DNA from 4 places in the Streptomyces sp. NPDC051018 genome. Region 1 is predicted to be linked to each of the others. Evidence: riboswitches for the same ligand, from Rfam matches in the RefSeq annotation. Region 1 holds a riboswitch; each other region holds the start of a gene.

Region 1 (5,845 bases):
CGAGAGCTGGGGCCGGGAGGCGTACGAGCGGGGCGACCGCTGGTGGCGTTCGCTCGACGAGAGCCAGAGGCGCGACCACCGGGAGGAGCACGAGGCGATCGCCAGGGACTACGCCCTGGCCCTGAAGGACGGCAGGCCCGCCGACAGCGACGAGGTGCAGGCGATCACCGCCCGGATGTACGAGTGGCAGGCGGCGACGGGCGCCATCGGCGCGCTGAGCAGGGAACATTTCATCGGGCTCGGTGAGATGTACGTCGCCGACGAGCGTTTCGGCGCCAACTACGACAAGTACGGGGAGGGAACGGCCGCCTTCGTCCGGGACGCCATGACGGTCTATGGGGAGCGCCATCTCACCGACTGACCCCCGCCTCCCCGAGCCGGATTCCGGCTTTCGAGGGCCACCGCGTCGAAAATGGGAGTGGATCTTGCTCCGGATGGCGTAGGGTTGTGTTCACCGACGCGGGGTGGAGCAGCTCGGTAGCTCGCTGGGCTCATAACCCAGAGGTCGCAGGTTCAAATCCTGTCCCCGCTACTGAAAGCCGATGGCCCGGCACTCGATGGAGTGCCGGGCCATCGGCGTGTTGTCCCACGGCTTGCCCTCCCCGCCGACGTGTGCCGACGTCACACTCGTCGTCCGTCCCCCGGCGCATGGCCGATCCACGGAGCCCATGACCCTGTACGACGGCGTTGCGCACCCCCGCTCGTGCGGTGTGACAAGGCCCCGGCCCGACGGTCAGCACCTGACGGAACCCGAACCGGAACTGGAGCAGGAACCGGAATCGGAGCCAGAGCCAGAGCTACAAGCGGTAGCCCGTTCCAGACATCGACCCGGTCCAGAACCGGAACCGGAATCGGAACCGGTGGCCGGAGGTCGTGTCCGTACCCCATTCGGCCGATGGCGGCTCGCTCCCCGGCCCGGTTGGGGCGAACCTGGAGGGGGCGCGGTACCGGGCCGCTGCCGCGCGGGCGGACCGGGGAGGAGTGCACCCTTGGCGGACGTGGAGCAGCGCAGTGGATTCGGCGCCCGCCGCTTCCTCCGCGTACTGCCGGTGCTGATGATCGTCGGCGGGGTGACCCATGACCTGCTGGCGCCGGAGAACTTCACCGGCGTGCCGCTGTTCGCCGCGGCCCCGCTGGTCGCGGCCCCCTTCTTCTCCTGGACCAACACCCTGCTGACCGGGATCACGGCGTCCCTCGCGGAGCTGTCGCTGCATCTGTACGACAAGACGCTCACGCAGTCCGCCGGATACACCGAGCTGACCACCGTGGTCACCGTCTCGCTGCTCGCCTTACTGATCAACCGGGTCGTGCGCCGCAGCGGGCAGCGGCTCGCCTCGGCGCGGGTCATCGCCGAGGCCGCGCAGCGCGCCGTGCTGCCCACGCCCGCCGAGGAGATCGGCGGGCTCCAGATCGCCGCGCGGTACGAGGCCGCGCTCGCCGACGCCTTCATCGGGGGCGACCTCTACGCCGTGCAGGACACTCCGCACGGTGTGCGGCTGGTGGTGGGGGACGTACGGGGGAAGGGGCTGGGGGCCGTTGAGACGGTGGCCGTGATCATCGGCGCATTCAGGGAGGCGGCCGAGCAGGAGAGTTCGCTGGAGGGTGTGGCCGAGCGACTGGAACGAGCGCTCGTCCGTGAGGCCAAGAGGCGGGGCAGCCTGGACACGTTCGAGGGGTTCGCCACCGCCGTACTCGCGGAGATCCCACGGGGGCGGGGCGCCGTACGCCTGGTGAACAGGGGTCATCCCGAGCCGCTGATGCTGCACGGTGACGGTCTGCTGGAGGAGCTGGCGCCGCGTGAGCCCGCGCTGCCGCTCGGCATGGGCGAGCTGGGGGAGTGGCCGGACCGGGCCGAGGAGTATCCCCTGCCGGCGGGATCCACCCTGCTGATCTACACGGACGGGCTCTCCGAGGCAAGAAACGCGGCCGGGGTCTTCTACGAGCCCGGCATCCGGCTGGCCGGCCGGATTTTTCCCGGCCCGGGGGAGCTGCTGGACGCCCTGGTCGAGGATGTACGCCGGCATACGGGCGGCGGCGCCACGGACGACATGGCGATGCTGGCCCTCACCCGGGCGGGTGAACGGCAGCCGACACGCCGGAGAACGGTGTCGGTTGTCCCACAGCCGGGAGCGCCGGACGGTCTCCGGTGATGAGGGGCGGGCAACGCCTCGATGAAACTGTTCTCATCCCGGCCCCCGTACTGCGGGTAGTGAAGTACGGCCTTCTGTTCGGCATGTGATGAACCATCAGCGATGTGATGTCGGCCGAGTGGGCATCAAGTCGCCCGACTCCGGTCGCTTGTGTCCCGGTTGGTCCGGCGCCCGGTCACGAGCGATCCACCGGAACGGCTTGGAATCCGGTCCCCGTGTCTATTAACGTTCGATAACGCAGCGCGGTTGTCCCAGCCGTCGTCAGGACGGCGCCGTGCGCGTGCGCCGAATCCCGCAAGGGAACCGGGGAACCACCTTTTGGGGTGAATCGGGCGCCTTCGCACCCTGCGGAGGAACTCGTAGGAGACCTTCCTGCTCCGAACCCGTCAGCTAACCCGGTAGGCGAGAAGGAAGGAAAGGAGAACGCCTCAGTGGCGTCCAACAGTCCTGCCCCGGAGGCACCCGCCAGGTCCGGTGTCTTCAGCCGAGAAGGGGCCGAACGGTCCTTCGGAGAGTGGAACCCCACGGCGGACTCAGTCCGTCCGGTGCGTGGCCGCCACCGTGTCATGAAGCAGCGGGGCGGAATCGCCCGCAGCTCCACGGTGCTCGGTGTCGGGGTGATCGCGGCGGTCGGCGCGGGTGGTATCGCCACCGCGCAGAACAAGCCCGCGGTCTCCATCTCCCTCCCCGACGGCTTCGCGGAGAACCTGCCCGACGGCCTGAAGCCGTCCGAGGACTCCGGTGGCGGTGACGGTGACGCCGGCACCGCGCTCGCCGCGATGGGCACCATCGGCGGCAGCGCTGCCGAGGCCACCGAGGGCGCCGGGACGAGTGACCAGGCCCAGGGCGCCGGTGAGGCCCTGCGCTCCCGCATCCTTCAGCAGGCCGAGCAGCAGCAGTCCCAGGCGGACGCGGAGAAGAAGGCCGCGGAGGAGAGGGCCGCGGCCGAGAAGGCCGCCGCCGAGGCGAGGAAGGCGGAGGCCAAGGCCAGGGCCGAGGCGGAGGCCAAGAAGAAGAAGGCCGAGGCGGAGGCGAAGGCCAAGGCGGAGGCCGAGCGTCTCGCCAAGCTCGCGAAGAGCTTCTCGCTGCCGACCTCCTCGTACACGATCACCTCCTCCTTCGGCCAGTCGGGCTCGCTCTGGTCCTCGGGCCAGCACACCGGCCTCGACTTCGCCGCCCCGACGGGCACCCCCGTCAAGGCCGTGACCAGCGGCACCATCAAGGCTGCGGGCTGGTCCGGGTCGTACGGCTACCGCATCGTGCTGGAGCTGAACGACGGTACGGAGGTGATGTACGCGCACCTGTCGTCCATCAACGCGAGCGCGGGCCAGAAGGTCGGCTCGGGCGAAACGATTGGCCGCGTCGGCGCGACCGGCAATGTGACCGGCGCCCATCTGCACCTCGAGGTCAAGACGCCCGGCGGGAGCACGATCGACCCGGCGTCCTGGCTGCGGAGCAAGGGCCTCACCCTCTGATCCGGCGGGAACTCTCCCTGCCCCGGTGACCGGGAGACACGTCCAGGGCGAGCCGTACCTGAGTCCCTTCCCGTGCTCGTCCCCATCCCTGTCCTCGTGCCTGCGTCCGTCCTCGTGCCTGTACTGTCGTCGGGTCCAGGCAGGGGACGGCGTAACGGACCCACTTCTGCGCGACCCGTACCGCCGAACCGAACGGATCGGTACGGAGTGCCCAACCGTCCGGACCACCTCGATGGCCCGGATCACCGAACTCCGGCAGCCCTGGCGCATACCCCCCGATGCCAGGGCTGCCGGTGCCGTACCCTCTCCCACTTCCGCCCCCTCGGCCGCTCCCGTACGAGCCGTGGGGGCACACCGGCTCAGATGCGGTACGGGTTGAACCCCTCGTAGTCGCGGTGCGGGGGCGGCACCCACACCCGTCCCGTCGCGCGGGCCGCGTAGGTCAGCGCCGGGCCCGCCATCCCCTTGCGCTGCCACATGTGGTGCAGCAGTTCCTGCTCCCGCTCGGTGAAGTCCGGGTCCGCGGCACCCCGCTCGGCCCGGTGGCGCAGAAACGCCAGCGAGGTCGCGAACCGCTGGTACTCCGCCACCGCGTGCGCCGCGCCCGGTCCGTGCGTACGCCGGGCGATCTCCCGCGCGGTCCTGCGGGCCTTCATGGACGACAGGGCCGGCGGCTCGTTGGGTGACAGCCAGCCGGCGGCCGCGTAGGCGGGCAGCTGGGCGGAGATCGTGCGCAGTTCGCGCTGCCGGGACCAGATCGTCAGCCAGGTGAGCAGTCCGAAGACGGGGACCATGAACACCCCGTACACCACATAGAAGCCCCAGGGGCCGAGCAGCGAGGCCGAGCCGTTCCACACCGCGTGCATGCCGATCGCCAGCACGAGTCCGGTGAGCGGCAGCGCGATCCGCCGCACCCGCGCGCGCCGCGCCGCCAGGGCGGCGAGACCGAAACCCAGACCGGTCAGCACCGTGAACAGCGGATGCGCGAACGGGGACATGACGATCCGTACGAAGAAGGTCGCCGCGGTGACCGAGGCGAAGCCCGACGAGCCCGTCTCCTGGTCCTCGTCGAACGCGGTGCCCAGATAGAGGATGTTCTCGGTGAAGGCGAAGCCGGTCGCGGTGAAACCGGCGATCACGACTCCGTCGACGAGGCCGGTGAAGTCCCGTCGCCGGAAGGTGAAGATCAGCAGGACCGCGGCGGCCTTCGCGCTCTCCTCCACGACGGGGGCGATCACGGTCGCCCCGAGAGCGTCCGCGCTGGTGGGGTCGGCGGTGGTGGTGGCTATCCAGCGGGTCGCGAACGTGTTCGCGATGATCGCGACGAGTGCCGCGGCGAACGCGCCCCAGGCGAACGCGAACACCAGATTGCGCCAGGGGCCCGGTTCGACCCGGTCCAGCCAGCGGAACACGGTGGCGAGCAGCGGTACGGGCAGGGTTGCGAGCGCGAGGCCGACGAGGAAGCCCTCCGTGCCCGTCTGCTCGCGTACGAGGGCGAGGATGACGAGTCCGGACAGCGCGAGCAGCACGATGAGGATCCCGGCCCGGACCGCCTTGTTGTGCCAGAACCGGGAGGCCCGGCGCGGTTTGTAACGCCAGCGGGCCTGTTCCGGCATCGCGGTGAACTGCGGCCGCGGGTCGAACGCGGGAACCGCGGGGTGCGCCGCCGCCCAGGGACCGGGTGAATCCGCCGCGTGGGGCGGCGGTCGGCCCGCCGGGCGCGGCGATGGATGCGGGGTCGACGGCTCGTACACCCGTCGACCCTAACGACAGGTACTGACACCTGGCGATGGCGCAGAGGACGGCCGGCGGTTGCGCGCCGGGAGTTCCGTGGACGGGCATGGCCGCGAGGCGCCCTGGCGGGACGGGGACGAGACACCTCGGACGGGGAGCCGCGGGCGGGGTTCGGGGCCGCCCCGGCAGGCCCGCACGGTTCGGCCGACGCACACCTGCCGACGCACACCTTCGCGGCGGCGCCGCGCACCCTCGGGGGCGGACGTCTAGGAAACGGCCCCGGGCGAGGGCTCGGCACGGCGGCGGAACAGCAGGTCACGCACCTGGTGCCCCTTGTCCAGCCCCTGCCCCTCGAAGCGGGTCAGCGGCCGGAAACCGGGGCGGGGGGCGAAACCGCCGTCCTCCCGGGTGTTCTCGAAGCAGGGGTGCGCGGAGAGGACCTCCAGCATCTGCTCGGCGTACGGCTCCCAGTCGGTCGCGCAGTGC
Region 2 (5,845 bases), on a different contig from region 1:
TTGGCGCCGGCCCGGTGGACGACGACCGGGCCGGGGCGGGACAGATCAAGCGTGCGGTATCTGCCGTGGGCGGCCTGGGCGGTGTACATCTGCGGCCTCAGCTCCGGAGCCCGCCGCTCCAGCAGGGTGATGAGCTCGAACTGCGTACGGGTCGAGTTGACGACGACCCCGATGCTGTCTCCCGGCCTCTCCCGCGCCAGGGAGACCAGCAGATCGGTCACGGCCCCGGGGCCGGTCAGCCGGTGCAGCCGGGGACGCGGCCCGATCCGCCCGGGCAGCGCGGGAGATATGGCGCCCGTGTGGAAGCGGGCGGCCAGCTCGGCGATCTGACGGGTGTTGCGGTGGTTTCCGCCGAGGCCGTGCCGGGCGCAGGCGCCGAGACCCCGTTCGATCTCCCCCAGGGTCGACCGGGTGTCGGTGAGCCGCTGGCACTCGTCGGCGAACACGGTCACCTCCGCCCCGAGCAGCCGGCACAGCCGGTAGAAGGCGGGCGGCAGATCCTGGCCCTCGTCCACGACCAGACTCAGCGCGCCGGGCGCCTCGCGAAGGGCCGCCCGTTCGTAGAACGCCGGCCAGTCGTACCAGCCGTCGTCGGTTCTCGGGGCGACCTCCCCGTACCAGCGGGCGAGCCAGGAGTGCGCCGTCGCCACCGTCACCCCCGCGTCCTCGGTGCCCAGCGCCCGTACCAGGGGCGCGAGGGACTGGCACAGCAGCCGGGACCGGGTGAGCAGGACGGCCGGAGTGCCGGTGAGCGAGCTCGGCCCGCAGCCGTATCTGTTCGGCTTCCCCCAACCCGATGGCCTGGGCCCGTGCCCGGAAGGTGAGTTCGGAGACAACCCCCCGTACGGCCTCCCGGCGCAGATCCGCGTACAGCTCGCGCAACGCCTCCCCCGAGCCCGGGAGCACCCCGCCCGTCCGCCGTGGCTTCACCCATGACTCACACCCCCCTGTGTCGCATGACATGCCCCCGGAACAAGCCCCGCACGGCTGCTCAACGGAAGCAGGAAAGAACCGGCCCACAACGTAGAGAGGCGTGTTGACATTGTCAACACGCCTCTCGTTGGCGGCAGTTACCCCGATCCTGTGGACGCCCGACCCCGCCGGGTTCGCGGGTCCTTCCGCTCCCGGTCTCCTCCTCCGTCCTGTCTTCCGTCTGCTGTCGCAGGGTGCGGGGGCATATCGGCCTCCATACGCGAGAACGCCCCCGGGATCCCGGGGGCGTTCTCGCGTATGGAGTTCAGGCAGTGTCAGTACGGCCCGAAGACATTGTCGATCGATCCGTACCGGTCGGCCGCGTAGTTGCAGGCTGCGGCGATATTGGCGACCGGGTCGTAGCTGTCGGTGGACGTACCCGGAACGTGGTAGGCCCGGAAGGTCGGGTCAATCACCTGGAGAAGGCCCTTGGACGGCGTTCCGGCCACGGCGTTGGAGTCCCAGTTGTTGATCGCCAGCGGGTTTCCGGAGGACTCGCGCATGATGTTCCGGTGAATTCCCTCATAGCTGCCGGGAATTCCGTGATCGGCCATGACGGACAGCGCTTCCCTGATCCAGCCGTCGAGGTTGTCGGGGTACGTCGTGGCCTGGGTCGCCGTCGTGGCGGCGGGGGCGGCGTGGGCCGTGGCGGCACCGGCCAGCGGGAGCGCCAGCACGGCGCCGGCCGCGCCGAGCGCGACAAGACCCCTGGTGAGCGAGCGGGTTCCGAAACGGGACAGCTTTACCTGGGCAGACATATTGAGTTCCTCTCCGTCGCCTGCGAGGTGAGCTGTCGGATTCGGGCTGGAGATGCCCTACCGCACCCGAAGGCGCGGATTCACCCCTAGCCGGTCCCTTGCGGTACCGGCGACTTACCTGGTTCCCCCGCTCCTGCCGTGAGTGAGTAGTCGGTCGGCTCTGTGCGGGACGGCGGCAGGATGAGGCGTTCCGTCCCGAGTCGACGATGACCGTAGACGAGACCGGGCGAGGGAGACAAGGCGCGGTTTCCTTTTCGAAACCCATTTCCGGGTCTGGCTTTCGGGTGCCGGATTTCCATGATCCGGCGGAGGGGCCCAACTCGCTTTTCATGGCGATGGGATGGCCGGGGAGTGAATTGATCGTTTCGGGTCTCCGGGTGACGCTTGTCACTTATGGAGTCGTTATTCAAAAGACGCCATAGCGAAGGGCGTTTAGGTTTATTGGCGAGAAAGCAGCCAAATGGGACATTTCATCCATTGGGTGTGAGGGGCTCCATAGTTCCCAGAAGGGGTAGGGCCTCTCATCGTGCCCCGCGTACGGCGTCCTCCGTGCCCCGGCCCTGGCCGCGATCGCCCGGTTCATACGGGCACGGCTCATACGGTCACGACGATCTTGCCCCGGGGATGGCCCGTCTCCAGGTGCTTGATCGCGGCGACGGCTTCGGTCAGCGGGTAGGCGCGGTCGACGACCGGTGCGATCGTGCCGTCCTCGGCGAGCTTCTTGAGGATCATCAGGTCCTTGTGGCGCACCAGCGCGATCAGGGAGCTCAGCGTCTGGCCCAGGAACGGCGAGAGCGCGTAGCCGTGGAGCTGGCGGCCCAGGCCGCCCACCCAGTCGCCGCCGCCTTCGCCTCCGGCCATGACCAGGACGCCCTTGGGGGCGAGTGCGCGGCGCAGCAGGGACAGCGGGCGGTTGCCGGCGGTGTCGAGGATGACGTCGAACCGGTGCCCGCCGTCGGTGATCTCCTGGGTGGTGTAGTCGAGGACGTCGGTGGCGCCCAGGGTCCGGACGAAGTCGGCCTTGCCGGGGCCGCAGACGGCGGTGACCTCGGCTCCGTACGAGGCGGCGAGCTGGACGGCGTAGGTCCCGATGCCGCCGGAGGCGCCGATGACCAGTACTTTCTGCCCCGGCCTCGGGCGCGCCCTGCCGCTGAGGCCCTGGTGGGCGGTGACCCCGGAGACGGGGAGAGCCGCGGCCTGCTCGAAGGTGAGGTTGCCGGGCTTGGGCGCGAGCTTGTCGGCCCTGGCGCAGGCGTACTCGGCCAGCGATCCGTCGCCGCTGCCGAAGACCTCGTCACCCGGCTTGAAGCCCGTCACCTTCGCACCGACCGTCTCGACCACCCCGGCGAGGTCCCAGCCGCGAACGGGGTTCTTGGGCTTGCGGAACCCGAAGGCGAGGCGGGCCATATAGGGCTTGCCCGTCATGAGGTGCAGGATGCTCGGATCCACCCCGGCGGCGCGCACCTGGACCAGCACTTCGCTGTCCCGGGGAACGGGGCGGTCGATGTCGCGCAGCTCTAAGCCGTCCGCGGAGCCGTACAAGTCATGGACGATGGCCTTCATGGGGTCCCCCCTGGTTCGGATGCTGCCCCAGAGCATCGCGCCGGATCGAACCTCTGACCAGCCTCCGGGTCCCCTAGATGTCCCCCATATGTCAGAGGCCGGGTGGTGCCCTCCTCGCCCGCCGGTCCGGCCCGTTCCGTTGGTTCGGGCCGGGGTCGGCTGACGTTGTGCAGGCGTACGGCTTCAGTGTTGTGCGGCGTACTCGATGAACTGCGCCCACCCTTGGGGGTTGACGGTGACGTGTGGGCGCGCCAGGTCCTTCGAGTCCCGGACAAGAACAGCCCCTTCTATGGTGGCGACCTCGACGCAATTGTCGCCGGCGGTGCCGCTGTAAAGGGACTTGAACCAGACTGGTTCGGTGTCGCTCATCGTGCTCCTCTGATCCGCTCCAGCAGGCCCACGGACTCCAAGGGGTTGAGGGCCTGTGAGCGGAGTGTTGCATACCGCCGATGCAGGACGGCGGCCTCTTTTGGGTCAGCGATCAATCGGCCGCTCTCTTGACCCTCGGAGTACGCAAGGTGTCTTCCGTCGGGAGTTTCCAACAAGGCCAGTGGGCCATCCAGACCGGCATGAGAGTGGCACGCTGTCGGCATGATCTGAAACGACACGTTTCGGAGTGAGGTGAAGGCCAGCATGTGATCCAACAACTGGCGAGTGACTTCGACACCACCAAGCCGACGCTGCACGATGTGCTCGTCCACCACGAAACTGAATGAGGTGTTGGGACGTTCCCGGATGAGCTGTTGTCGCTTCAGCCGGGCGGTCACCTGAGCCTCCATTTGGTCGTCGGACAGCGGTGGAACGCGGCTGTCGAACGCCGCCCGCGCGTACCCCTCCGACTGCAACAACCCCGGCACCAGCCTGCACTCGTACGTGCTGAGGCTCACCGCCACCTTCTCCAGCTTCGCCCACCGCCGGAACCAGGCGGCCAGCCCCGGTTCGCCCCTGGTCAGGTGTCTGGCCGCCCTCCGTAGCGCGCCCGTGTTGCCCAGGGCCTGTTCGGCGCGTTCGACGAACGCCTCGTCGGGCATGCGGCGGCCCAGTTCCACCGACTCCACGGTGTGCTTGGAGAAGCGGACGCGGAGGCCGAATTCGGCGCGGCTGAGGCCGGCGTGTTCGCGTAACGCCTGGACGACGGCTCCGAAGGTGCGCAAGCTGTCCGAGGGGGTGGGTTCCCGTTCCCAGTCGCCCGCCGTGGTCTCGGTCTCATCGATGGTCATACGCCACACCTTCCGGAGCCTTGCGGGGCCGCACCCCCGAGCCGAACTCACCCAGAGTGAGGGGACGGCAGGCGTACTGTCCATGGAAAAACTCCGTACGCGGCCCGCGCGTACGGGGTCCGGTGCTGGTGGAGGGTCTGAAGCCGCCGCCATCGTGGCCGCCATGTACTTCACCGCGCCCCAGAGCGCGCTCACCGTACGTGTGTTCTCCCGGCGGCTGCCCACCACTCGCCGGGGTGCCCGCCTAGCCCGGCAGCTCACGGTCGGGGAACTGCGCCGCTGGGGAATCCCGGCCGCTGTCACCGACCGCGCCGAGGTCGTCGTCGCCGAACTGGCGGCCAACGCGGCGCTCCACGCCCGCGTACGGGACCGGGGTTTCCGGCTCACGCTCACCTACGACACGGCCTTCGGCGCGCTCCGGCTGGAAGTCACCGACGCCCGGGGCGATCTGCCGCTCGTACCGCCGGAGGAGGCGCCAGGGGAGGAGCTGCCCGAGGACGGTGGGGAGTCGGGCCGTGGGCTGCTCCTGGTCGGGGCGCTGGCGGACCGGTGGGGGAGCACACCGTGCCCGCCGAGCAGCAAGACGGTGTGGGCGGAGCTGGACTCCGGCGCGGACTGAAAGGGACGGTTTCCCGTGGGAGGCTGGACGGCATGGGCGGTGCGTCGGACAAGAGGAGTTCCCGGGAGTTTGTGGCCGCGATCCAGGTCGGTGATGTCTGCAGCGGGATCGTGGCAGAGGTGTCTCGACGAGGTGTGGCGGTGACCCTGGACGGCTTCGCCGCACGTCCGCTGGGGTTCGTGGGGCCGTTGGACTTGTCCTGGCGCAACTTTTCCGCAGCGGCGGTCGAGGTCGGCGACCGCATCACAGCCGAGGTGACCGCCGTCGACCAGGAGCACGGTCGAGCCTGGCTGTCCACGGCCGCCACGGAGAACGCCGAACTCTGGGAATTCCTGAAAGCCCTCCGCGCCGGGGAAGCACTGTCGGGCCACATCGCGTCAATCGAGCGGTTCGGCGTGTTCGTGGCGCTGGACGACGGCCCGGACCACCCGGTATTCCCAGGCGTCGGCTTCATCACGATCCCCGAACTGTCCTGGCGATGGTTCGAGGCAGTTTCGGATGTCGTTCAGGTGGGACAGCGCGTTACGTGCGAGTTCCTCCAGTTCGACACAACGAACGGAGAAGCCAGGCTGTCCCTGCGAGCGATGCGGCCGGACCCATTCCAGAGGTTCGCCGACGGCGCCGCGGTGGGGCAGAAGCTGCGGGGACGGGTCACCAAGCTGGTCCCGTTCGGCGTCTTCGTCCAGGTCGACAACGACATCGAGGGGCTGGTC
Region 3 (5,845 bases), on a different contig from region 1:
ACGGCCGCCGGCTGTTCCTGTTCGTCAATGTGCCCTCGCTGCACCAGCCCAACTGGTTCCATCTCCCGGGCGCGACCCGCGAGGCGGGGGACTCCAAGGAGACCCACGCCGCCGCACTGGAGTATGTCGACCGCCATATGGGGCGGCTGTTCGACGCGGCCCGCAGCCGCCGTCGCTGCTTCGCGATCGTCTGCTCCGACCACGGCACCGCCTACGGCGACGACGGCTACACCGGTCATCGGCTGGGCCATGAGTCCGTATGGACCGTCCCGTACGCCCACTTCTTCCTGGAGGCGGGCACACCCGCGTCGGCAGCACCACCCGTGCCACCCACACCCCCCGATGCACACAGACCACACAGACCATCGGCGCACACCGCGTCAACCGAGTCACACCAGCCACCTGTGTCACCCGAGCACGATGAGGCGCACCCATGAGCACCCCGGCACACCACCCGCGCCCGTATCAGAGCTATGTCTACGCCTATCCGCACAAGACGGCCTACCGTCCGCTCCGCCCCCGCCCCGCACTGCGCGATCTGTGGGCGCCGGAGCCCAAGGACGCGCTCTCGCTCTATCTGCACATCCCGTTCTGCGAGGTCCGCTGCGGTTTCTGCAATCTCTTCACCAGGATCGGCGCGCCCGGGGAGCTGGCCACCCGCTATCTCGACGCCCTCGACCGGCAGGCGACCGCGGTACGGGACGCGCTCGGCGACGGCGGACCGGTGCGCTTCGCGGCGGCGGCCTTCGGCGGCGGCACCCCCACATTTCTGACGGCCGACGAGCTCGACCGGCTCTGTGATATCGCCGAGAAGCGGATGGGCGCGGATCTCACCGCCGTCCCGCTCTCCGTCGAGACATCGCCGTCCACCGCGACGGCGGACCGGCTCGCCGTGCTCACCGAGCGCGGCACCACCCGGATCAGCATCGGCGTACAGAGCTTTGTCGATGAAGAGGCCAAGGCCGCGGTCCGCCCTCAGCGGCGATCCGAGGTCGACTCCGCCCTCGGGCGCATCCGTGCGGCCGGAGTGCCCGTCCTGAACATCGACCTGATCTACGGGATCGACGGCCAGACCCCGCAGAGCTGGCGGTACTCCCTGGACGCCGCGCTCGCCTGGCAGCCCGAGGAGCTGTATCTCTACCCGCTGTACATCCGGCCGCTGACGGGTCTCGGCCGGACCGGGCCCGGGAGCGACGCGGCCTGGGACGACCAGCGGCTGCGGCTGTACCGCCTGGGGCGTGACCATCTGCTGGCCCACGGCTATGACCAGGTGTCGATGCGGATGTTCCGCCGCCGGGACGCCGGGGACACGGGCGGCACAGGCGCGGCGAGCGGCGCGGGGGCCACGGTCGCCGTAAGCGGCTCCCCGGTCTCCGGTACCCCCGCGCGTGGTGCGATGACCATCGGTCCGGGTACGCGTACCCCCGGCCCGGGCGCGGTGCCGGGCGGGACGGCCGCCGGGCACGGTCCGGCGCTCGCGGGGCACGGCGACGCCGATGACTACGCCTGCCAGACCGACGGCATGATCGGCCTCGGCTGCGGCGCCCGCTCCTACACCTCGCGCCTCCACTACTCCTTCGACTACGCCGTCCGGATGCCCGGGATACGCACGATCATCGACGACTACACGGAGACCGAGGACTTCGCCCACGCGGAGGTCGGGCTCGCGGTGGACGAGGGCGAGGCGCGCCGCCGCCATCTGCTTCAGTCGCTGCTCCAGGCCGAGGGAATGGAGACGGCGGGCTACCGGGAGCGTTTCGGCGGCGACCCCGGTGACGACTTCGGACCCGAGCTGGCGCGGTTCGCCGCACTGGGCTGGCTCGACGCGGACGCACCGCCCGGCCGGCTGAGGCTCAGCGCCGAGGGGCTGGCGTATTCGGACGCGCTGGGACCGGAGCTGTTCTCCCCCGCCGTGCGCGCCGCGATGGCCGCGTACGAGCCGAAGTGAGGACGGCACCGTGGATCTGACCGTCCTGTACCGGGGGCCGCTGGCCTCCTGCGACTACGACTGTCCGTACTGTCCGTTCGCCAAGCGGCGCGACTCCCCCGCACAGCTGCGCGCCGACCGGGCGGCCCTGGAGCGGTTCGCCGCCTGGGTGTCGGCGGGGACCGGTGACCGGCTCTCGGTGCTGTTCACACCCTGGGGCGAGGGCCTGGTCCGTTCCTGGTACCGGCGCACTCTGGTCGAGCTGTCCCGGCTGCCGCAGGTGCGGCGGGTGGCGATCCAGACCAATCTCAGCTGCCGCACGGACTGGCTCGCGGACGCCGATCCCGGGACGCTCGCGCTCTGGTGCACCTACCACCCCGGGCAGACCCCGTACGAGAGGTTCCTCGGCAAGTGCCGTGAGCTGACCGGGCTGGGCATCCGCTTCAGTGTCGGTGTGGTCGGGCTGCCCGAGCATCTGGAGCACGCCCGCCGGCTCCGCGCCGGACTTCCCTCTCAGGTCTACCTCTGGGTGAACGCCGCGGAAGGCCACCGGTACACGGACCCGGAAGCCGCGGAGTGGACCGCGCTCGATCCCCTGTTCCCGTACAGCCGCCATCCGCACCGCTCGGCCGGTCTCCCCTGCCGGACGGGCGAGTCGGTCGTCTCGGTGGACGGCGACGGCACCGTGCGCCGCTGCCACTTCGTCCCCGCCGAACTGGGCAATCTGTACGACGGCTCGTACCGGACCGCGCTGCGCCCGCGCGCCTGCCCGCTCGCCGTCTGCGACTGCCACATCGGTTATGTGCATCTGGAGGCGCTCCCGCTGTACGACGTCTTCGCGGGCGGCGTACTGGAACGCGTCCCCGCCGCCCGGCCCGGGGGCCTGACGGTGTGGTGATCCCGCTCGGCCCACCCGCCGGACCGGATCACCGAAGCGGGAGCACGCCGCAACCCCCCGTGCCACCGCCGGGCGGCACGAGGGGTTGCGGGCGTTGGTACGAACGTCAGAGAGAGACGCCGTGCTGGCGCAGATAGGCCACCGGGTCGATGTCGGAGCCGTAGCCGGGGCCGGTGCGGACCTCGAAGTGCAGGTGCGGGCCGGTGGAGTTGCCGGTGGAGCCGGCGAGCCCGATCTGCTGTCCACCGCTCACGCTCTGGCCCGCGGAGACGGAGAGCGAGGAGAGGTGGGCGTACTGGGAGTAGTTGCCGTCGGCGTGCTTGATGACGACCTCGTTGCCGTACGAGCCGCTCCAGCCGGCGGAGACGACGGTGCCGGGGCCGATGGACCGGATGCTGGTACCGGTGGAGGCGGTGAAGTCGACACCGGTGTGGTAGCCGCTGGACCACATGGAGCCCGAGGCGCGGTACGGGGTGCTGACGTTGGCGGACGCGACCGGGGTGGTGTAGCCGCCGCCGGCCTGGGGAGCGCTCGGCTCGGGGGTGCTCTGCGCGGCGTCGTCGTCGGTGGCCTCGACCGAGCCGGCCGACGCGGACGTGTTGGAGGCGGTCTCCTTCGGGGCGGCCGGGGCCGGGGCGCTCTCACGGGCGTCGTCACGCGAGGCGCGGGGCTCCGAGCGGGTCTCGGACTTCGCCGGGGCGTCGCTCTTGGCCTTGGCCTTGGCGCCGAGGGTCAGCTCCAGGCCGGGGTGGATCAGCGAGGGGTTCTCACCGACGGCCTCGCGATTGTCGGCGTAGAGCTTCTGCCAGCCGCCGCTGAGGTTGTGGTCCGCGGCGATCTTGGACAGATAGTCGCCCGCCACCACGCGGTAGGTCACGGGAGCGGCGGCGGACTGCTGGGCCACCGGGGCGGCGGGGACGGCGGCGACGGTCGCGGGGGCCGACTGCTCCGCCGCCTGGGCGCCGCTCGCACCCATCAGCGGAAGGGCGATGGCCGCGCCACCGGTACCGGCGGCGACGAAGCCACGGGTGAGGGGGCTGGACGTAATTCGGCGGTGCTTACCCTTTTTGGGCATGACGCATTCCTCTCCGGCGCCTGCGGGGTGAGCTGTCGGGTTAGGGCTGGAGATGCCCGGCCGCGCGGCAGCGCGACTTCACCCCAAGCCGTCCGGAACTCCGGGATCGGCGTACTACCTGGGTCCCCCGCTCCTGCCACGCGTGGGTGGGTGGGAATTCCGGACGGCGGCAGGATTAGGCGTTCCGTCCGAACTGCCGTGACCGTAGACCGGCCGCGCCGAAGGGAACAAGCCGAGCCTTTTCCCGATCCGTGACACGGATCTTTCCGGCGCGGAATACCCGGTCACCCTCTGTCTACCCGGCTCCGCCAACTCCCCTTGGGCGGCCGAATTCCTCTTTCCCGATCCGGCCACACACCGTCACGAATATGATCCTGCTCACGAGCGGAACCATCTCCCCTACAGACAGGGCACGTTATACCTAAGGGTTCAATTCGGACATGATGACCAGAAGCCCCTATAGGCCATGGCGGCCACGCCCGGCCGTTCAACTTCCCGTCACTTTTCGGGCGATACCGTCGGCAACAAGTCGCCTGCCGTTCAGCCGGACGTCATGAGCACCCCTCCCTGAGGCACACCCACGAATCCTGATCACGCCGGAGGCGCCTCCGGCGATTCCGGTCGCGACTCCGCTCCGAATGGCCGCTAAATTTTTTCCGCGCCAGCCCATCCGGCTCCCATGACGCGGCGCCTGAAGGGCATTCACCTGCGGCAGAGGCGTCGGCCAGAACGGCCCATTCCCCCACCAGGAGAACTCCTCCTCCAGTTCGCCATCCGAACTTCACCACGGGAACACGCACTTCGGAAAGCAGCGAACCCCCGACCACCCCGGGGCGATGTCCGGCCCCGGAGCGGGACACCCATCGCCACCGCGGGCTCACACCCCAGGGGCCCGCCACGACCCACCCTCCGGCCCACGACCCGCCGGCAACGGCACGGCCGCCCTGTGACCGATAGAGAGGGCCGCCACGAGCCCGGCCGCGACCCCCGGACCCGACCCCCGACCGAGCACCACCGCCCCCACAGCCCAGAAATCAATACAATTCAACATAATCACTCAGCATCGGACATGGATCAAGGCACCGGGCACGCTCCCACCAGGAAGGACAAAGTAATTGCCCGAAGAACCCATGTCGTATCGTCGAGAACACGCCACAGTCGGCGACCGGCGCCGACGGCAGTGACCCTCAGGAGCCTTTGTGACGCAGCAGCTGCCGCAGGTCCCGTCGACCGAGCCGGAACTGACCGGGGTACGCAATTTCCGCGATGTCGGCGGGCTCCCGACCGTGGACGGCAGGACGGTGCGGCACGGGCGGCTCTTCCGCAGCGGTCATCTCGCCGACGCGACGGCGAGTGACGCGTCCTTCCTCTCCGGGCTGGGGCTGCACACGATCTTCGACTTCCGCAATGCCGCCGATATGCGGCTGGAGGGCCCGGACGTGGCACTGCCGGGCGTACGGAACCTGAATCTGCCGCTCAGCGATCCGGCCGACGGCGCGGAGTTCTGGACGATGGTCCGCGAGGGTGACCTCGACCAGCTGCGGACGATCCTGGCGGACGGGAAGGCGGCCGACCGGATGTCCGAGTCGTACCGCGTGATGATCACCCAGCGCACCGGCGAGCACAGCAGGATTCTGCACGCGCTGGCCGAGGACAGTGTGCCCGCGCTGATGCACTGCGCCGCGGGCAAGGACCGCGCGGGGCTGTCCATCGCCGTGTCGCTGCTCGCGGTCGGTGTGGAGCGGGAGGCGATCGAGGCGGACTATCTGAAGTCCAACGACCCTCACCGCCGCTATCTGGTCCGGCGCAAGGACAACTCCCCGGCCGGGATGTCGCCCGAGGTGATGGAGCTGCTCAGGCCCCTCTTCGACGCTCGCCGGGAGTACCTCCACTCCGCCTTCGACGCGATCGAGGCGACCTGGGGCACCACCGAGCGCTATCTCGG
Region 4 (5,845 bases), on a different contig from region 1:
GCAGTGCCCTCCATACCCGGGCGGGCCGGAGTCGCTTCCGCCCGGATACCCCCAAGGAGGCACCGACGGCGGGCAAACCCAGCCTCGCCGGCGATTGAGGCGCGGGGTTCGGGGCAGAGCCCCGACAGGCAACCCGGCGCCCCGCTGGACAGCCGAACCACAGGGCCACTCGCCGCCCAGCCAACCCAAGCCCCGCCGGCGATTGAGGCGCAGGGGTTCGGGGGCGGCGCACCCGAGGGGCGACCCGGCGCTAGGACGGCGGGCAGACGCAGGGGCCCTTCCGCCACCACTCCGGAAGCATCGCGATCGCCTCGTCGCCGAGCGGGTTCACCCCCGGCCCCGCCGCCAGAGCGTGGCCGACCAGGACGTGCAGGCACTTCACCCGGTCCGGCATCCCGCCCGCGCTGGGGAAACCCTCCAGCACCTCGATCGCGTCCCGCCGCGCGATGTAGTCCTCGTGCGCCGCCCGGTACGCCGCCGCCAGCTCGGGATCGTTCGCCAGGCGCTCGGTCATCTCCTTCATGACCCCGTTCGCCTCCAGCGTCCCGATCGCGGACGCGGCCCGCGGGCAGGTGAGGTAGTACAGCGTGGGGAAGGGCGTCCCGTCCGGCAGCCTCGGCGCCGTCTCGACGACGTCGGGCAGCCCGCACGGACAGCGGTGGGCGATCGCGCGCAGCCCGCGCGGAGGGCGGCCGAGCTGTTCCCGGAACGCCGCGATGTCCGCGTCCGTGGGCTCGGTCGGTTCGGTGGTGGGTGGAGGGGTTTCCATGCCTGCCTTGGATCTTGTTCTGTCCGGTGTGCCCGGCCGTGCCGGGATCGCCCGCCCCGGGGGGAGGGTCCGGCCGCGCCGGTACTCAGTCGCGGTCCGCGTTGTCGACGCCTTCCCAGACGTTCGAGTACCAGGGCCGGTCGGCCGACCCCTCGTCCGTGCGGCGCTTCTCCTCGGCCTCGGGGTCGATCATCGTGTACCCGGTCTCGCCGGGCAGCACATAGTGCAGATGTTCCCGGGCCAGCCGCCGGATGTACATCTCGTCCTGGAGGCGGGCCTTCTCGTCACGGAGCCGTTCGACCTGCTGTTCCGCCTCGGCCATACGGTCCCGCTGGTCGGCGATGTCGCCGCGCTGGGACACGTACTGCCGCATGGGGTACGCGAGCGCGACGACCAGCGAGCAGACGACCAGCACGAGGAACGCCGCACGGCCGGTGAGCCGGGAGCGGCGGGCCTGGCGCCGGGTCTGGGAGCGGTAGACACGGGCCGCGGTCTGCTCGCCGAGCAGCCTCAGCCTGGTCGCGGTGGAGAACCGGTCCCGGTCCTTCCCGGCCATCACTCGCCTCCCGTGTCCTTACGCGCGTACGTCCCCGGACACGGTACGGGACCGGGCCGGGGACGTACGAACGACTGGCAGGACCGGCGCCGGATCAGCCCTTGAAGCGGGGGAACGCGCTGCGCCCCGCGTAGACCGCCGCGTCGTCGAGGATCTCCTCGATGCGCAGCAGCTGGTTGTACTTGGCGACGCGCTCGGAGCGGGCCGGGGCGCCGGTCTTGATCTGGCCGCAGTTGGTGGCGACGGCGAGGTCGGCGATGGTGACGTCCTCGGTCTCACCGGAGCGGTGGGACATCATGCACTTGAAACCGTTGCGCTGGGCCAGCTCGACGGCGTCCAGGGTCTCGGTGAGCGAGCCGATCTGGTTGACCTTGACGAGGAGGGCGTTGGCGGCGCCGTCCTCGATGCCCCGGGCCAGGCGCTCCGGGTTGGTCACGAAGAGGTCGTCGCCGACAATCTGGACCTTGGAGCCGAGGCGCTCGGTGAGGACCTTCCAGCCCTCCCAGTCGTCCTCGAACAGCGGGTCCTCGATGGAGACCAGCGGGTAGGCCGCGGCCAGCTCCTCGTAGTACTCGGTCATCTCGGCGGCCGAGCGGGACTTGCCCTCGAACTCGTAGGCGCCGTCCTTGTAGAACTCGGACGCGGCGACGTCGAGCGCGAGCGCGATCTCCCTGCCGGGGGCGTACCCGGCTTCCTTGATCGCTTCGAGGATGAGGTCGAGCGCGGCGCGGTTGGAGTCGAGGTTCGGCGCGAAGCCGCCCTCGTCGCCGAGGCCGGTGGACAGGCCCTTCTGCTTCAGGACCTTCTTGAGGGTGTGGTAGACCTCGGTGCCCCAGCGCAGGGCCTCGGAGAAGGACTCCGCGCCGATCGGCGCGATCATGAACTCCTGGATGTCCACATTGGAGTCGGCGTGCGAGCCGCCGTTGAGGATGTTCATCATCGGAACGGGCAGCAGATGCGCGTTCGGGCCGCCGAGGTAGCGGAAGAGCGGCAGGTCGGACGCCTCGGACGCGGCGTGCGCCACGGCGAGGGAGACACCGAGGATGGCGTTGGCGCCGAGCGAGGACTTGTCCGGGGTGGCGTCCAGGTCGAACATCGCCTGGTCGATCAGGCGCTGCTCGGTGGCGTCGTAGCCGACCAGCTCCGGGCCGATCTGCTCGATGACGGCGAGGACGGCCTTCTCGACGCCCTTGCCCTGGTAACGGTCCTTGTCACCGTCGCGCAGCTCAAGGGCCTCGAACGCTCCGGTGGAGGCACCGGAGGGAACGGCGGCACGGCCGGTGCTTCCGTCGTCGAGGCCGACCTCGACCTCGACCGTGGGATTGCCTCGGGAGTCCAGGATTTCCCGGGCTACGACGACGTCGATGGACGGCACGAGCATCTCCTTCTGGGATGTGACGCTGGAAGTGCAGGGCCTCATCGGCCTTGCGGCACGAGCCTAACCGGCCGGGGGTCGTGGCCCTGTCGCTGCCCGCTCCCTGGGACGAAAAACGGCGTGAAGCGCGTCGGCGAGGGAGAAAAGGACGGGCGGACGGGTGATCACTACCCATCGGTAAGGCCCGTCGCGGGGGTACCGGGACCGCTCCGGGAGATGTACGCGGCGGGGGCGCGGGCATCCCGTCCGCCCGGCGGCTCGGGCGGATCACGGGAAAACCCCGGTCCGGCGCGTACGGGGGAAGCGCGTCGGACCGGGGTGCTCCGGTGCCCCGCCGGGGGCGGGTGCGTGCCGCGGACAGGTGCCGTGCCGCGGACAGGTGCCCCGCCGGGGGACGGGGCTCCGTGCTCCGGGCGGGTGCCTGTGCGGTCGGCGGATGCCGTGCGGAGTGCGGGGTCAGCTCAGGTGGAGCTGCTGGCCCGGGTAGATGACATCGGCGTCGTCCACGATGTCCTTGTTCAGCTCGAACAGCTTCTGCCAGCCGCCGTCGACGTTCTTCGCCTCGGCGATCTTGCTCAGGGTGTCGCCGGCCTTGACCTCGTACTCGCCGTCACCCTTCTGGAAGCCCTTGGCCTTGGCGGCGGGCTTCGGGGACTCCTGCTGCTGCGCCGGGGCGTGGGAGCGCTCGGAGCGGGTGGTCGGGGCCTCGGCGCGCTTCTGCGCGGGCTTCGACTGCTGGTGGGACTGGGACTGGGACTGCGACTGGGACTGCTGCGAGGAGCCGGAGCTGGAGGAGCCCGTGTACGCGGAGTTGGACAGGCCCACACCACAGCTCGGCCAGGCACCCTTGCCCTGGCCCGCGAGGACCTTCTCGGCGATCTCGATCTGCTGCGACTTGGACGCCTGGTGGGCGTTGGGGGCGTACGCGGTCCCGCCGAACGCGGCCCAGGTGGAGGACGAGAACTGGAGGCCGCCGTAGTAACCGTTGCCGGTGTTGATGGACCAGTTGCCGCCGGACTCGCACTGGGCGACCCGGTCCCACTCGGAGGCGGTGGCGGCGGAGGCGGAGGTGGCGCCGATCAGCGGTGCGGCGACGGCGGCACCGGTGATGCCGGCGAACGCGACGATCTTGGCGGCCTTGGACGGGCGGCGGTGCTTGCCCTTGCTGGAAAACAGCATGGAACGATCTCCTCACCGACGCCTGCGAGGTGAGCTGTCGGGTTCGGGCCAAGTGAGTTGCCCGGCCGCGCGTCCTGGCGCGCGGCTTCACCCCGAGCCGGGTGCCCGTCGTTCATCCTCGACGGACGGGTCCGGCACTTACCTTGGGTCCCCCGCTCCTGCCTTCGGCGCTCTGAGCGACGACTGTTCCCCCCGACCGACGGCAGGATTCGGCGTGACGGTCGACGGTGCCCGCGGTGGCGAGCGGTTCAGACCGTAGGCACACCTGTCCCGGATGTTCAAAGAGGCCCATCAGGGAAAAACCGCCCATCCCGCCACTGCCACAACCCGCGTTTCCGCAGGTCGAGTACGGAATGAAACATTCCGCCGGACGGGATGGGCCGGATTCGGCAAAGAGACCCATGTCTCACTTGCGCAGAATCGGACAAAGAGGTGTGAACCGGGGCGCGATTTCCGGGTGGATTCCCGCTACTCCGAGCCCAGTTCAAGGCTCTGACCGGGAAGGATGAGGTCCGGATCGGCGCCGACGGTCTCCCGGTTGGTCTCGTAGAGCGCGGGCCAGCCGCCCTCCAGCTTCTTCTCCTCCGCGATGGCCCAGAGGTTGTCGCCGGGCTTGACCGTGTAGGTGAGGGGCGGGACCTCCGCGGCGCCGGTACCGCCCGTCTGCTTCTGGTCGTTGGCGCCGGGGCGGGCCGCGGAGTCGCTCCGCGAGGCGCGATCGCCGTCCGTTCCACGGCTCTTGTCCGCACCACCCGGGCCGGTGGGCGCGGTGGGGTCGGCCGGGTCGGCGGAGGAGGAGCCGGTCGCCTCGGGCGCGGGCTCGGCGCCGGGCGTACCGCTGCCCGCGCTGCCGCCGCCGGGCGCGGCCGGGGCCGTCGCCCCCGGTGCGGGCGTCTTCTTTCCCGGTGCCTTCGCCCCGGGCGCCTTCTGCTCTCCGGGGGCCTTCTGCCCGGGAGCCGGGGTGCCGGAGGGAGCGCCGGACGGGGTACCGGAGGGTGCGGGCGCGGGCCCGGGGTCGACCGCCGCCCCCGTATCGGTGCCACCGGGCGCCAGCCCCGCGAGCGTGCCGCACGACGGCCACGCCTGGGGACCCTGCGCGGCAAGGACCTTCTCCGCGACGGCTATCTGCTGGGAGCGGCTGGCGAGATCGGGCCGGGCCGCGTACTCCGTACCGCCGAAGTCCTCCCAGACCTGCTGGGAGAACTGGAGTCCGCCGTAGTAGCCGTTGCCGGTGTTCGCGCTCCACAGGCCCGCGCTCTCGCACTCCGCGACCCGGTCCCACACCGCCCCGTCGACCGCGGACGCCGAGCCCGCGCCGAGGAGGGGGATCGCGATGGCGGATCCCGTCACCCCCGCGGCGACGACGATGGCAGGGGCCTGACGGGGACGGCGATGGCGACCATTTCCGGAGAGCATGCAGTTGCCTTTCACGTGACACCCGGGACGGGGGTGAAAGGTAGCGGCACCCGAACGTCTGTCACAAGTCGATGATGTGCAGATCACGCCCGAGTCACGGAATTGACTTTCCGTCAGTTGTATCGGTTCGCGAACTCCACGGGCAGGGTGCGCAGTCCACGCATGATCAGGCCGCCACGCCAGCGCAAATCCGCCGGATCCCCCGTCAGCCTCAGGTCGGGCAGCCGCCGCAGCAGGGTCGCGATCGCCGTCTGCCCCTCCAGCCGGGCCAGGGGCGCGCCCAGACAGTAGTGGATGCCGTGCCCGTATCCGAGGTGCTGATTGTCACTCCGGGAGAGGTCGAGGACATCGGGCCGGCCGAACTTCTCCGGGTCGCGGTCGGCCGCCGCCAGCACGACCAGTACGGGATCACCCGCGGCGATCTCCCGGCCGCCGATGGTCAGCGCCTCCGTCGCGAAGCGCCAGGTCGCCATCTCGACGGGCCCGTCGTAGCGCAGCAGTTCCTCCACCGCCGTCTCCAGCAGACCGGCCTCCCCCGCGTCGAGGGACG

The links. Region 1 has a riboswitch for cyclic di-AMP ahead of ACIBCM_RS32925 (M23 family metallopeptidase). Riboswitches for the same ligand answer to the same signal wherever they lie in the genome.
Region 2: linked by a shared signal. The riboswitch ahead of ACIBCM_RS22345 (transglycosylase SLT domain-containing protein) and the one ahead of ACIBCM_RS32925 (M23 family metallopeptidase) in region 1 are both predicted to bind cyclic di-AMP.
Region 3: linked by a shared signal. The riboswitch ahead of ACIBCM_RS04375 (peptidoglycan DD-metalloendopeptidase family protein) and the one ahead of ACIBCM_RS32925 (M23 family metallopeptidase) in region 1 are both predicted to bind cyclic di-AMP.
Region 4: linked by a shared signal. The riboswitch ahead of ACIBCM_RS27345 (transglycosylase family protein) and the one ahead of ACIBCM_RS32925 (M23 family metallopeptidase) in region 1 are both predicted to bind cyclic di-AMP.

Annotation. Positions count from the first base shown of each region.
Region 1 is NZ_JBITFN010000030.1:54,535-60,379, forward strand. Features, by position in the region: gene ACIBCM_RS32910 (MerR family transcriptional regulator) at 1-361, shown strand, start outside; tRNA gene ACIBCM_RS32915 (tRNA-Met) at 459-532, shown strand; gene ACIBCM_RS32920 (PP2C family protein-serine/threonine phosphatase) at 990-2,150, shown strand; cyclic di-AMP (ydaO/yuaA leader) riboswitch at 2,424-2,570, shown strand; gene ACIBCM_RS32925 (M23 family metallopeptidase) at 2,582-3,625, shown strand; gene ACIBCM_RS32930 (PrsW family intramembrane metalloprotease) at 3,985-5,241, opposite strand; gene trmB (tRNA (guanosine(46)-N7)-methyltransferase TrmB) at 5,626-5,845, opposite strand, start outside.
Region 2 is NZ_JBITFN010000013.1:14,739-20,583, forward strand. Features, by position in the region: gene ACIBCM_RS22340 (DNA helicase) at 1-836, opposite strand, end outside; gene ACIBCM_RS22345 (transglycosylase SLT domain-containing protein) at 1,248-1,730, opposite strand; cyclic di-AMP (ydaO/yuaA leader) riboswitch at 1,735-1,893, opposite strand; gene ACIBCM_RS22350 (NAD(P)-dependent alcohol dehydrogenase) at 2,325-3,293, opposite strand; gene ACIBCM_RS22355 (DUF397 domain-containing protein) at 3,477-3,662, opposite strand; gene ACIBCM_RS22360 (Scr1 family TA system antitoxin-like transcriptional regulator) at 3,659-4,513, opposite strand; gene ACIBCM_RS22365 (ATP-binding protein) at 4,677-5,132, shown strand; gene ACIBCM_RS22370 (S1 RNA-binding domain-containing protein) at 5,078-5,845, shown strand, end outside.
Region 3 is NZ_JBITFN010000002.1:117,743-123,587, reverse strand. Features, by position in the region: gene ACIBCM_RS04390 (STM4013/SEN3800 family hydrolase) at 1-437, shown strand, start outside; gene ACIBCM_RS04385 (STM4012 family radical SAM protein) at 434-1,948, shown strand; gene ACIBCM_RS04380 (STM4011 family radical SAM protein) at 1,959-2,825, shown strand; gene ACIBCM_RS04375 (peptidoglycan DD-metalloendopeptidase family protein) at 2,932-3,900, opposite strand; cyclic di-AMP (ydaO/yuaA leader) riboswitch at 3,905-4,059, opposite strand; gene ACIBCM_RS04370 (tyrosine-protein phosphatase) at 5,100-5,845, shown strand, end outside.
Region 4 is NZ_JBITFN010000019.1:11,838-17,682, forward strand. Features, by position in the region: gene ACIBCM_RS27330 (DUF501 domain-containing protein) at 251-769, opposite strand; gene ACIBCM_RS27335 (septum formation initiator family protein) at 855-1,325, opposite strand; gene eno (phosphopyruvate hydratase) at 1,420-2,706, opposite strand; gene ACIBCM_RS27345 (transglycosylase family protein) at 3,157-3,879, opposite strand; cyclic di-AMP (ydaO/yuaA leader) riboswitch at 3,884-4,059, opposite strand; gene ACIBCM_RS27350 (transglycosylase family protein) at 4,348-5,295, opposite strand; gene ACIBCM_RS27355 (cytochrome P450) at 5,409-5,845, opposite strand, start outside.